Hydrogenovibrio crunogenus: one gene and its partner. The protein of the gene in region 2 interacts with the protein of the main gene of each other region in a pairwise test. Links are inferred from orthologs where the notes say so. Each region holds a gene or a part of one and is shown on either strand. Other genes may lie near its edges.

Region 1 (2,893 bases), 280 kb from region 2 along the record:
GCATTATACCTAAATGATGGAAAGCCTGTCGGGTCATCCGTGCTCGCTAAATTGCCGGATGTTTCAGTCAGTTCTGCCACGGTTCGTAATGTCATGTCGGATTTGGAAAAAATGGGCTTGATTCATTCCCCTCATACTTCTGCAGGGCGAGTACCGACAGATCATGGTTTTCGCGTATTTGTCGATTCTATCTTGACGGTACAGCCTTTAAACTCCTCTTTAACACAAGAAATTCAGCGCGGATTTACTCAAGCACAAACGCAAGAAGAATTGCTGGGCTCGGCATCCAATATCCTTTCTGGATTAACGGGGATGGCAAGTTTGGTGATGTTGCCGAATCAAGAGCAAGAAACGTTACGTCATATTGATTTCGTTAAACTGAATAACAAGCGTGTATTGGTCGTTTTGGTTTTAAATGATCAGGATGTGCAAAATCGAATTATTGAGTTTGAAGAAGATGTTTCTTCGTCTCAACTCATTCAAGCGGCTAATTATTTGAATGAGCATTTCGCCGGACGCCATTTGTCAGAGGTGAAAAAAATGCTGGTAGAACGCTTGGATGAGTTACGTAGAACAATGGACGCTTTGATGCTGTCGATTGTTGAAGCGACGGATCAGGTCATTGAACAAAAGATGCAGAAGAGTGCGCCTTATTTCGTCTCAGGCAAAACCAACTTACTCAATTACGATGAATTGGCGGATGCAGAAAAACTGAAAGCACTGTTCCATTCTTTTGAAGAGCACTCTGATATGTTGGGGTTGCTCAATAAGAGTATGCAGGCCAATGGCGTTCAGGTTTTCATTGGCAGTGAATGTGGTAATGAAACCTATCAAAACTGCAGTGTGATTACCACGCCTTATGAGCGAGAAGGTGAAGTGATGGGGGTGCTGGGCGTGGTGGGCCCCAGCCGAATGCCGTATGACAAAATCGTACCTAAAGTCGATATGACTGCTCGAATCTTAAGCTCCTTGCTGAAAAAATAAACCGCCAGGCCTGGCGGTTTTTTTTGATTGTAAATTTTTTTATAAAAAAACTGACTTTTTGGGTTGAATCCCCAAAATGCGTCCTTATAAACCTCGTGATTTAAAATTATCATATTCTGGAGATTTTTTATGTCTGATAACAAGACAGAACTTAATGAAGAACAACACAATGCAACGGCTGAAGGGGAAGTATCAGAAGAAACGCATCAAGCAGAGGATGCGGTTGAACATGACCTAGAAGCCATGCTGGAAGAAGCAAAAAAAGAGGCGGAATCTCAAAAAGAATTGGCGCTGAGAACGTTGGCGGATATGGAAAATTTAAAACGCCGCACACGCATGGATGTTGAAAGCGCCCATAAGTTCGCTCTGGAAAAATTTGTCAATGAGTTGCTACCGGTTTTGGATTCTATGGAAATGGGATTGGACGCATCTTCAAAAGAAGATGTAACGGTTGACAGTATCCGTGAAGGGTTGGATATGACCTTTAAGCAATTCCTGGATGTGATGCAAAAGTTCAATGTTGAACGTGTCAACCCAGCAGGTGAGAAGTTTGACCCACAATTGCATGAAGCCATGACGATGATTCCATCACCGGATCATGATTCACAAATGGTCATTGAAGTTTTCCAAAAAGGCTATGTGTTAAATGACCGTCTGGTTCGTCCGGCACGCGTTGTGGTCGCTGAATAAAAAATCTTAAAAAATACGAAAAAAGTTGTAAGAAAGCCTTGAATAATAAATCAACCGCCTTATATACAACGTAACGTTAAAAGTTTTAATTAAAGTTAAAAATATCTCGCCTAGTCTGGCGATGAAATTTGGAGAAAATTATGGGAAAAATTATCGGGATTGACTTAGGGACAACAAACTCATGTGTCGCAGTCATGGAAGGAAAAGAAACAAAAGTAATTCCTAACGCAGAAGGGGCTCGTACAACACCTTCTATTGTTGCTTATGCTGATGATGGTGAAGTATTAGTAGGGGATTCTGCAAAACGTCAAGCAGTGACGAACCCGGAAAACACTTTGTTTGCTATCAAGCGTCTGATCGGTCGTCGTGCTGATGATGCAGTCGTTGAAAAAGATAAGGACATGGTGTCTTACAAAATCATTTCAGCAGACAATGGCGATGCATGGGTGCAGGTAGGTGATAAAAAACTTTCTCCACAGGAAGTATCTGCTCGTACCTTGATGAAAATGAAGAAAACTGCAGAAGATTATTTAGGTCATGAAGTGACAGAAGCGGTTATCACGGTTCCGGCTTATTTTAATGACTCTCAGCGTCAAGCAACGAAAGATGCAGGTAAAATCGCGGGTCTAGAAGTTAAACGTATCATCAACGAGCCAACGGCAGCGGCATTGGCTTATGGTATGGATAAAGTCAAAGCGGATAGCAAAATCGCGGTTTACGATTTAGGTGGGGGGACATTCGATATCTCAATCATCGAAGTGGCTGACTTAGATGGTGAAAAGCAAGTTGAAGTTTTATCAACCAATGGGGACACTTTCTTAGGGGGTGAAGACTTCGATAACGTAATCGTAGATTACATCGCAACCGAATTTAAGAAAGATCAAAATGTTGACTTGAAGCTGGATAAATTGGCACTTCAACGTGTTCGTGAAGCGGCTGAGAAAGCAAAAATTGAACTTTCTTCACGTGAGCAAACAGACATTAACTTGCCATATGTAACGGCTGATGCAACGGGACCTAAGCATTTGAACATGAAAATCACCCGTGCGAAGTTCGAGTCGCTAATTGAAGGGTTGGTTCAACGTTCTATCGATCCTTGTAAGACAGCACTTAAAGATGCTGGTTTATCAGCTTCTGAAATTGATGATGTTATTTTGGTTGGTGGTTCAACGCGTGTTCCAATGGTTCAGGCAGCGGTTAAAGAATTTTTCGGTAAAGA
Region 2 (7,910 bases):
ACTTCCCAGTTATTATCCAGGTCATCCGCCATTGCTTGTGCATTCACATCCAGCTTATTTAGGCCTTTTAAGGTCGCTTGCAATGAAATCATCGTGTGTGCAACCCCAACACCCAAGTTACGCAACACCGTTGAATCCGTTAAATCACGCTGCCAGCGGGAAATCGGAAGTTTTTGACCCAGATGATCAAAGATCGCATTGGCAATTCCTAAGTTTCCTTCCGAGTTTTCAAAATCAATCGGGTTAACTTTATGTGGCATAGTGGAAGAACCGATTTCACCTGCAACGGTTTTTTGCTTAAAGAATCCGATTGAAATATAACTCCAGATATCACGATCGAAATCAATCAAAATGGTGTTAAAACGTTGCATGGTATGGAAATATTCAGCAATGTAATCATGTGGTTCAATCTGAATAGTATACGGGTTCCAAGCCAGTCCTAGACTTTGTACAAACTGCTCAGTTAATTCATACCAGTTGATAGATGGGTAGGCTGCAAGGTGGGCATTGTAGTTCCCTGTTGCACCGTTGATTTTTCCCATGATTTGGACATTCATCAGCTGTTTGATTTGACGTTGTAAACGGTACGCCACATTGGCAAATTCTTTCCCAGCTGTGGTGGGAGAGGCTGGCTGACCATGGGTACGAGACATCATAGGAATGTCGGCCATTTCAGTCGCCATTTCAGAAATCTTATCAACCAATGTTTGCATTTCAGGTACGATCACCGTGGCACGAGCATCTTTCAGCATTAACGCATAAGCCAGGTTGTTAATGTCTTCTGAGGTACAAGCGAAGTGAACAAATTCACCAATCGCATTCAGTTCATCATTGTCACCAAAGTGCTCTTTAATGAGGTATTCAACTGCTTTTACATCATGGTTTGTGGTGCGCTCAATGTCTTTAACACGTTGTGCCATTTCCAAGGAAAATTCATCCACCAACTTCAATAAGTGGTTTTCAGCTTCAGAACTCAGTGGCGGCACTTCTGGGATTCCAGGGTGGTTCGCCAGCATACGTAACCAAGAGACTTCAACCTTAACACGGTTTTTAATCAAACCATATTCGCTGAAAATTTCTTTTAAGCTTGATAAACGTGCACCATAACGTCCATCAATAGGCGAAATAGCGGTCAATTCTGAAAGTTGCATGCGTTCGTTCCTTTTCAATCTAATTAATGGCGCACATTATACCCGAAAACAGTGACTTTTTTGGCTTTTGAAATATGCCATTCAATTGAATGTGTAAAAATGCTTGTTTAGCGTTAAAATTGTCTTTTAAGTGATTGATATAAATTAAATAAAGGTCTCGTAATTAATGTTGACCCCTGTGATACAAGAAGAGAAAACAGGTTGCGGCATTGCTGCTTCGGCGGCGATTGCTGGGCTGACTTACTCGCAAGCCAAAAAGGTCGCAAATCAACTCGGCATTGATGCAGCAGATAAGACCTTATGGTCGAGTACAACGTCGGTTCGGTGTTTGTTAACCGCCTTGGATAAAAAAGTGGCGGATGAAACGGTTCCTTTTACAGGTTGGGATGCGCAGCCTGATTGTGCCTTACTGGCAGTTAAGTGGCATTTGGAACAAGGCGTGCCTTTCTGGCACTGGGTGGTGTTTGCTCGAGATGGGACGCAGGCCTATGTACTGGATTCTAAACAAGGATTGAAAACGCACGTTCGAACTGACTTCGGGCGAATGCACCCGAAATGGTTTTTAGCGGTTTCTTCGACTTAATGATAGACACATTCTGTGTTCAAAACGACCAGGCCTGGCTGTTTTTAATGATAAGAATGAATGAACTCGACTTGAAGATCGCAAACCGGCATCTTGTCTCCACGTGCTTTGGAGGCAATTTTCATGGCTTCAGTCGCATCATAACCGTGTTCTATCATTAAGCTGATGGCCACGGTTCCAGCTCGTCCGCGCCCACCATGGCAATGGATGGCGATATGGGCACCTTTAGAAAGCTGTTGTTTTAGTTCCAGGTTAAGTTCTTTTAAAGCGGAGACATCCGGGACGTCCATATCCTTGATTGGGAAGTGGGTGAATGACAGTTGGTAAGATTTACAGATATCGGCTTCTTCCCTCATTTGAAAGGCTTCGATTTCAGCTGGTTTTAAAAGGCTGATGACATGGGTAACGCCTTGCTCCTTGTAGGAAAAAATGTCTTGCTGCAATTGCTCTGTTCGAGGTTTCGGCATGACCGATAGGGTTCCGTTGCCTAGATGGCAAATGGGGTAAAGCGCTGTCTTCAAATCATTCTCCAATTAATTGATTTATAATCTAAAAGGTTTTAGGCCGTGTTTGGTAAGGAATATGCGCCAAGCAGTCGTCGGCATAATCATCAATCATCTGCCTTTCTTGTCGGATAAAATTGGCTAAGCCTTCTGGAAAAGGGTTGTCTTTAACCCAGTGAGTGGAACGCATTTTAACAGGCACAAACCCTCGTGCAATTTTATGTTCGCCCCCGGCGCCAGGTTCGAATACGCGCAAGCCTTTTTTTATTGCATAGTCGATGCCCTGATAAAAACAGGTTTCGAAGTGCAAGTGTTTGATATTCTCAGCGCATCCCCAGTGCCGACCATATAAGACGGTATCGGATTCGAACATCAAGGCGCCTGCGATACATTCATTTTCTCGATCTGCCAATACCAATACAATTTGGTCTGGCAAGGCCTTGGCAATGGCTTTGAAAAAACCTAAATTAAAGGTGGGTGTGCTCCATTTTTCAATAAACGTTTTTTGATAGAAAAAATCAAAGATTTCCCAATCTTGATCTGTGGCGGTGTGCCCATTTAAAACACGAAACGTAATGCCATTATTGAGAATGGATTGGCGCTCTTGTTTGATATTCTTGCGTTTTTTACGCTTTAAGGAAGCCAAGAAGTCGTTAAAAGTTTCAAACTCTTGGTTGAACCAGTGAAATTGACAGTCATGGCGAAAATAAAAATCAGGCAAAGCAAGTTCTTCAATTTGGTGTTGTTGATCTGTTTCGGCAAACAGGATGTGTACGCTGCTCATGTCCCATTCAGTTGCTAAACTCTGGGTGGCTTGAATTAAAGTGTCGAGTAATTTTTCTTGGCTGATGAAATCCACTTCCGCATCGATTAAAAACCGTTGACCTTGTGCCGGGGTATAGGGGACCGCAGAAACCAATTTAGGATAGTAGCTTAAACCAACTTGATGCCATGCTTGTTCCCAGGCTTGGTCAAAAACAAATTCGCCATAATTATTGTGCTTTTCATAAAGAGGCATGCCGGCAATGATCTTATCTTGGTAAGACAAGGTAATGTGATGCGGAATCCAACCGAATCTGTCACTGACACAGCCATGCGTTTCCATTGCCGATAAAAAGGCATGTTTTAGAAAAGGGGTGTTGTCTCGAATCAACCTGTCCCACTGATTTTTATCAATGGTCTGCATAGAAGAATGAACTTGAAGGCTGAGTTGGATATCGGATTCAGGCATATTGGCTTCAGTGAAAGGATTATGTTGCACTATATTTTAACACTGAATTCGGGTTGGTAACATGCAGTAAATAGTTGTTTCTCAACATTATACGAATGGTTTTATATAAACATTTCCTGATATATGTTATAAACTGAATCAGTTGTTATTTAGTCATAGCTAATTATTTTTTTAATTTTAAATAAAGAAAATTTATTTTATATGAATCATCAAACCGCAGAAAAAATGCAACATCAGCGATCGTTCTGGTATTTTCTGGGGCCGGCTTTTTTAGTGTCGGTTGGGTATATGGATCCTGGAAACTGGGCAACATCGATAGAAGCCGGTTCGCGTTATGGTTATGATTTTCTATGGGTTATTACGTTAGCCTCTTTAGTTGCGATACTGATGCAGCTTTTAAGTGCGAAATTAGGCATTGCGACGGGGAAGAACTTAGCTCAGATGATTCGAAGTCAACACCCAGGAAAAGGGGGCACTTTTTTATTGTCATCGGCTGCGTTGGCGATGATTGCTACCGACTTAGCGGAGTTTTTAGGCGTTGCCGTTGCTTTAAACCTACTGTTTGACATTCCTTTGGTTGCAGCTATTTTCTTAACCATATTTGATGTATTACTGATCCTTTGGCTAGAGCGTTTCGGTTTTCGCTGGGTGGAAATGACTATCTTTGGTTTCGTTGCAACCATTGGCCTAGGGTATGTGGTGGAATTGTGGCTGGTCCAGCCAGAATGGGTTCAAGTGGCTCAAGCATTAGCAGTTCCAAATGATACGATTATGGACACCACTGCTTTATTTATTGCGATGGGGATTTTAGGGGCAACGGTCATGCCCCATAATTTATATCTCCACTCGCACCAGGTGACGACACGAGCTAATTTAGCGGGTGAAGCGCTACAGCGTTTTTATAAGATGATGAAGTGGGATACGATTCTGGCATTGATGGCAGCATGGATTATTAATTCCGCTATCTTGATTATGGCTTCTGCCGCATTCCATGAAAAAGGGTTGTTAATTACCGATATTGATGAGGCTTATCATACCTTAGGTCCATTGCAGGGAAGTTCCGCAGCATTGACATTTGCGATTGCTTTATTGGCTTCTGGAATCGCCAGTTCAGCAACAGGTACTTTGGCTGGCCAAATTGTGTTTGAATCTTTTTTCAAAAAACATCCTGTTAATATTCTTAAAATTCGCGTTTATATCCGTTTGGCAACGATGATCCCTGCAGCAATCGCGATTCTGTTGAGTGCTAAGCCTTTAAGTTTATTGGTTCTGTCTCAGGTCATTCTGTCAATGCAGTTGCCGTTTGCGGTCATTCCTTTAGTGATGATGACATCTAACCCTGAATTAATGGGAGAGCTGGTGAACCAACCAATCACTAAGCTCCTGGCGTGGACAGCCACTGTTATTATTGTTGCTTTGAATTTGTGGTTGCTGGTCATGCTCTTTTGGGAAGGGGTTCATAAGGTGACGCTTCATTAAAGATTTAAAGCACCTTTTAATTCAATTTGTTAAAGAATAAAAAAGATTGGATTTTGAGTCATTTAATCAATCTGAAACACTGTGTAAATTCATTTTTGTGCTGACGGAAAGGATTATTTTTTAAGATGTCGCATGACTGGCTTAAGAGTTTGGGTTTGTCTATGATAAAATACTCCCAAATCTAAACAGAAAGGACTTAAAGAGTATGTTAGAAGCTTATCGTCAACATGTGGCCGAACGTGAAGCAGAGGGGATTCCTCCTTTGCCAATGGATGCAGAACAAACGGCAAAACTGGTTGAGCTGATTAAAAACCCGCCAGCGGGGGAAGCAGATTTTGTTTTAGACTTATTTGTGAATCGAGTGCCACCAGGGGTCGATGAAGCCTCATACGTTAAGGCAAGCTTTTTGGCAGACGTCGCGGCTGAGAAAACCAAAGTCGAGATGATTTCACCTGTTAAAGCGACTTTCCTATTAGGCACCATGTTAGGTGGTTATAACGTTTTGCCGTTGATTGAATTATTGGACAGTGCGAACACGGATGTCGCAGAAGAAGCTGTCAAAGCCTTATCAAAAACATTATTGGTATACGATGCTTACCATGATGTGGTCGAGAAATCGAAAACAAACGATTATGCCATGCAGGTATTGAAGTCTTGGGCTGAAGCGGAATGGTTCCTGTCGAAACCGAAAATGCCAGAGCAAATCACCGTGTCGGTCTTTAAAGTGGAAGGCGAAACCAATACGGATGACTTGTCACCTGCAACAGCTGCTTGGTCGCGTCCGGATATTCCATTGCATGCAAAAGAAATGTTGAAGTCTCGAATGGACGACGTGGATGGCACGATTGCCAGCCTTGAGGCAAAAGGTCACCCAGTTGCTTATGTCGGTGACGTTGTTGGAACGGGGTCTTCACGTAAGTCAGCCATGAACTCTGTTATGTGGTTTTTCGGGAACGATATTCCATATGTACCGAATAAGCGCCAGGGTGGTGTGGTACTGGGTGGCAAGATTGCGCCGATTTTCTTTAACACTGCAGAAGATTCAGGTTCTTTGCCTATTGAATGTGATGTCGAAAAACTGAATACGGGCGATGTGATTACAATTCATCCTTATGAAGGCAAAATTACGAATGAAGCGGGTGAAACAGTTTCTACCTTTGAACTCGCACCGGACACGATGCCGGATGAAGTCAGAGCAGGGGGACGTGTTCCCTTGATTATCGGTCGAGGTTTGACTGATAAATCGCGTGAGGCGCTTGGATTAGAACCTTCTGATGTGTTTATTCGTCCAACGGATAAGTCGCAGGCAGCGCATGGCTATACGTTAGCGCAAAAAATGGTTGGTAAAGCGTGTGGTATTGAAGGGGTTCGACCTGGAATGTATTGTGAACCACGCATGACGACCGTGGGGTCGCAGGATACAACCGGTGCAATGACGCGTGATGAAATGAAAGAGTTAGCTTGCTTAGGTTTCTCTGCGGATTTGGTGATGCAGTCTTTCTGTCATACTGCTGCGTATCCGAAGCCAGTTGATATCAAATTGCAACACTCTCTTCCTGATTTTATTACCAGTCGCGGCGGTGTGGCGCTTCGTCCTGGAGATGGTGTTATCCATTCGTGGTTAAACCGTTTATTATTACCTGATACGGTTGGAACGGGTGGGGATTCTCATACCCGTTTCCCAATCGGGATTTCATTCCCGGCAGGGTCAGGCCTGGTTGCTTTTGGGGCCACGTTAGGCGTGATGCCTTTGAATATGCCAGAATCCGTCTTGGTTCGCTTTAAAGGTGAAATGCAACCTGGCATTACGCTTCGTGATTTGGTAAATGCTATTCCGTATCAAGCCATTCAGGACGGTCACCTAACCGTAGAGAAGAAAGGTAAGAAAAACATCTTTAATGGTCGAGTACTCGAAATTGAAGGGCTAGAACACCTGAAAGCGGAACAGGCATTTGAATTATCCGATGCCTCTGCAGAACGTTCTGCCAACGGTTGTGTAGTGAAATTAGGCGAAGAACCGATCATTGAATATTTAAAATCCAATATGGCATTGATTGATTGGATGGTTGAAAATGGCTATCAGGATGCTAGAACATTATTGCGCCGACGTGATGAAATGCAAGCTTGGATTGATAATCCTAAATTACTGGAATCCGATCCAGATGCAGATTATGCTGCGGTGATTGAAATTGATTTGAATACCATCAAAGAGCCAATTGTGGCATGTCCGAATGATCCAGATGATGTGAAACTGATGTCTGAAGTACAAAATACCAAAATTGATGAAGTCTTCATTGGATCTTGTATGACGAATATCGGTCATTATCGTGCGGCCGGTAAAGTGCTTGAGCAAATGGGGAATGTGCCGACGCGTTTATGGATTGCACCGCCAACCAAAATGGATGAGCGCCAATTAATCGAAGAAGGTTATTACAGCATTTACGGTAAAGTGGGGGCACGGACTGAAATGCCGGGTTGTTCGCTTTGTATGGGGAACCAGGCTCGTGTTGCCGATGGGGCAACCGTGTTCTCGACCTCAACGCGTAACTTCCCGAACCGTTTAGGAAATGGTGCCAATGTTTACCTTGGTTCGGCCGAATTAGCCGCCGTGTGTTCTGTACTTGGGCGTATCCCAACCGTTCAGGAATATATGGACGCGGTCGCGATGCTCGATACGATGACGGGTGAAGTGTATCGTTACCTACAGTTTGATGAGATGGCGGACTATAAAGTGGAGTCGCCTAAAAACTTATCCGATATCGGGGTAGCTGTTGCTTCTTAACTATTTAAGTTAAACAGACTTTTCATAAAAAACCGTTTGGCGACTTTGTTGCCAAACGGTTTTTTTATGTCTGTTGGTTTTAGGGATTTAAATACGAGTTGAATAATGGAGCCAGGCCTGGCTGTTTTTATAAGAATGTGTGGGTAAGGCTGAACGCGGATTTAGTGAATTGCAGGGTTGG

What was found. Proteins that work in one complex are often made in the same cells at the same time.
Region 1: the proteins of GHNINEIG_RS06000 (region 2) and grpE interact in binary tests that used the Escherichia coli proteins (3 or more experiments, as listed by UniProt). The link is inferred for Hydrogenovibrio crunogenus from one-to-one orthologs.

What each region holds. Positions count from the first base shown.
Region 1 is NZ_CP032096.1:968,486-971,378, forward strand. It holds grpE (nucleotide exchange factor GrpE), read left to right. Parts: upstream 1-1,113; coding sequence 1,114-1,674; downstream 1,675-2,893. Other genes in the region: hrcA (heat-inducible transcriptional repressor HrcA), read left to right, coding at 1-984; dnaK (molecular chaperone DnaK), read left to right, coding at 1,815-2,893. UniProt on the Escherichia coli protein: Participates actively in the response to hyperosmotic and heat shock by preventing the aggregation of stress-denatured proteins, in association with DnaK and GrpE. It is the nucleotide exchange factor for DnaK and may function as a thermosensor.
Region 2 is NZ_CP032096.1:1,245,680-1,253,589, forward strand. Bases 2,940-5,808 are described here. They hold GHNINEIG_RS06000 (Nramp family divalent metal transporter), read left to right. Parts: upstream 2,940-3,669; coding sequence 3,670-4,947; downstream 4,948-5,808. Other genes in these bases: GHNINEIG_RS05995 (GNAT family N-acetyltransferase), read right to left, coding at 2,940-3,498; acnB (bifunctional aconitate hydratase 2/2-methylisocitrate dehydratase), read left to right, coding at 5,153-5,808. Outside these bases: purB (adenylosuccinate lyase), read right to left, coding at 1-1,151; GHNINEIG_RS05985 (hypothetical protein), read left to right, coding at 1,318-1,734; GHNINEIG_RS05990 (protein-tyrosine phosphatase family protein), read right to left, coding at 1,779-2,255; more of GHNINEIG_RS05995, read right to left, coding at 2,284-2,939; more of acnB, read left to right, coding at 5,809-7,729; GHNINEIG_RS06010 (sensor domain-containing diguanylate cyclase), read right to left, coding at 7,891-7,910. UniProt on the Escherichia coli protein: H(+)-stimulated, divalent metal cation uptake system. Involved in manganese and iron uptake. Can also transport cadmium, cobalt, zinc and to a lesser extent nickel and copper. Involved in response to reactive oxygen.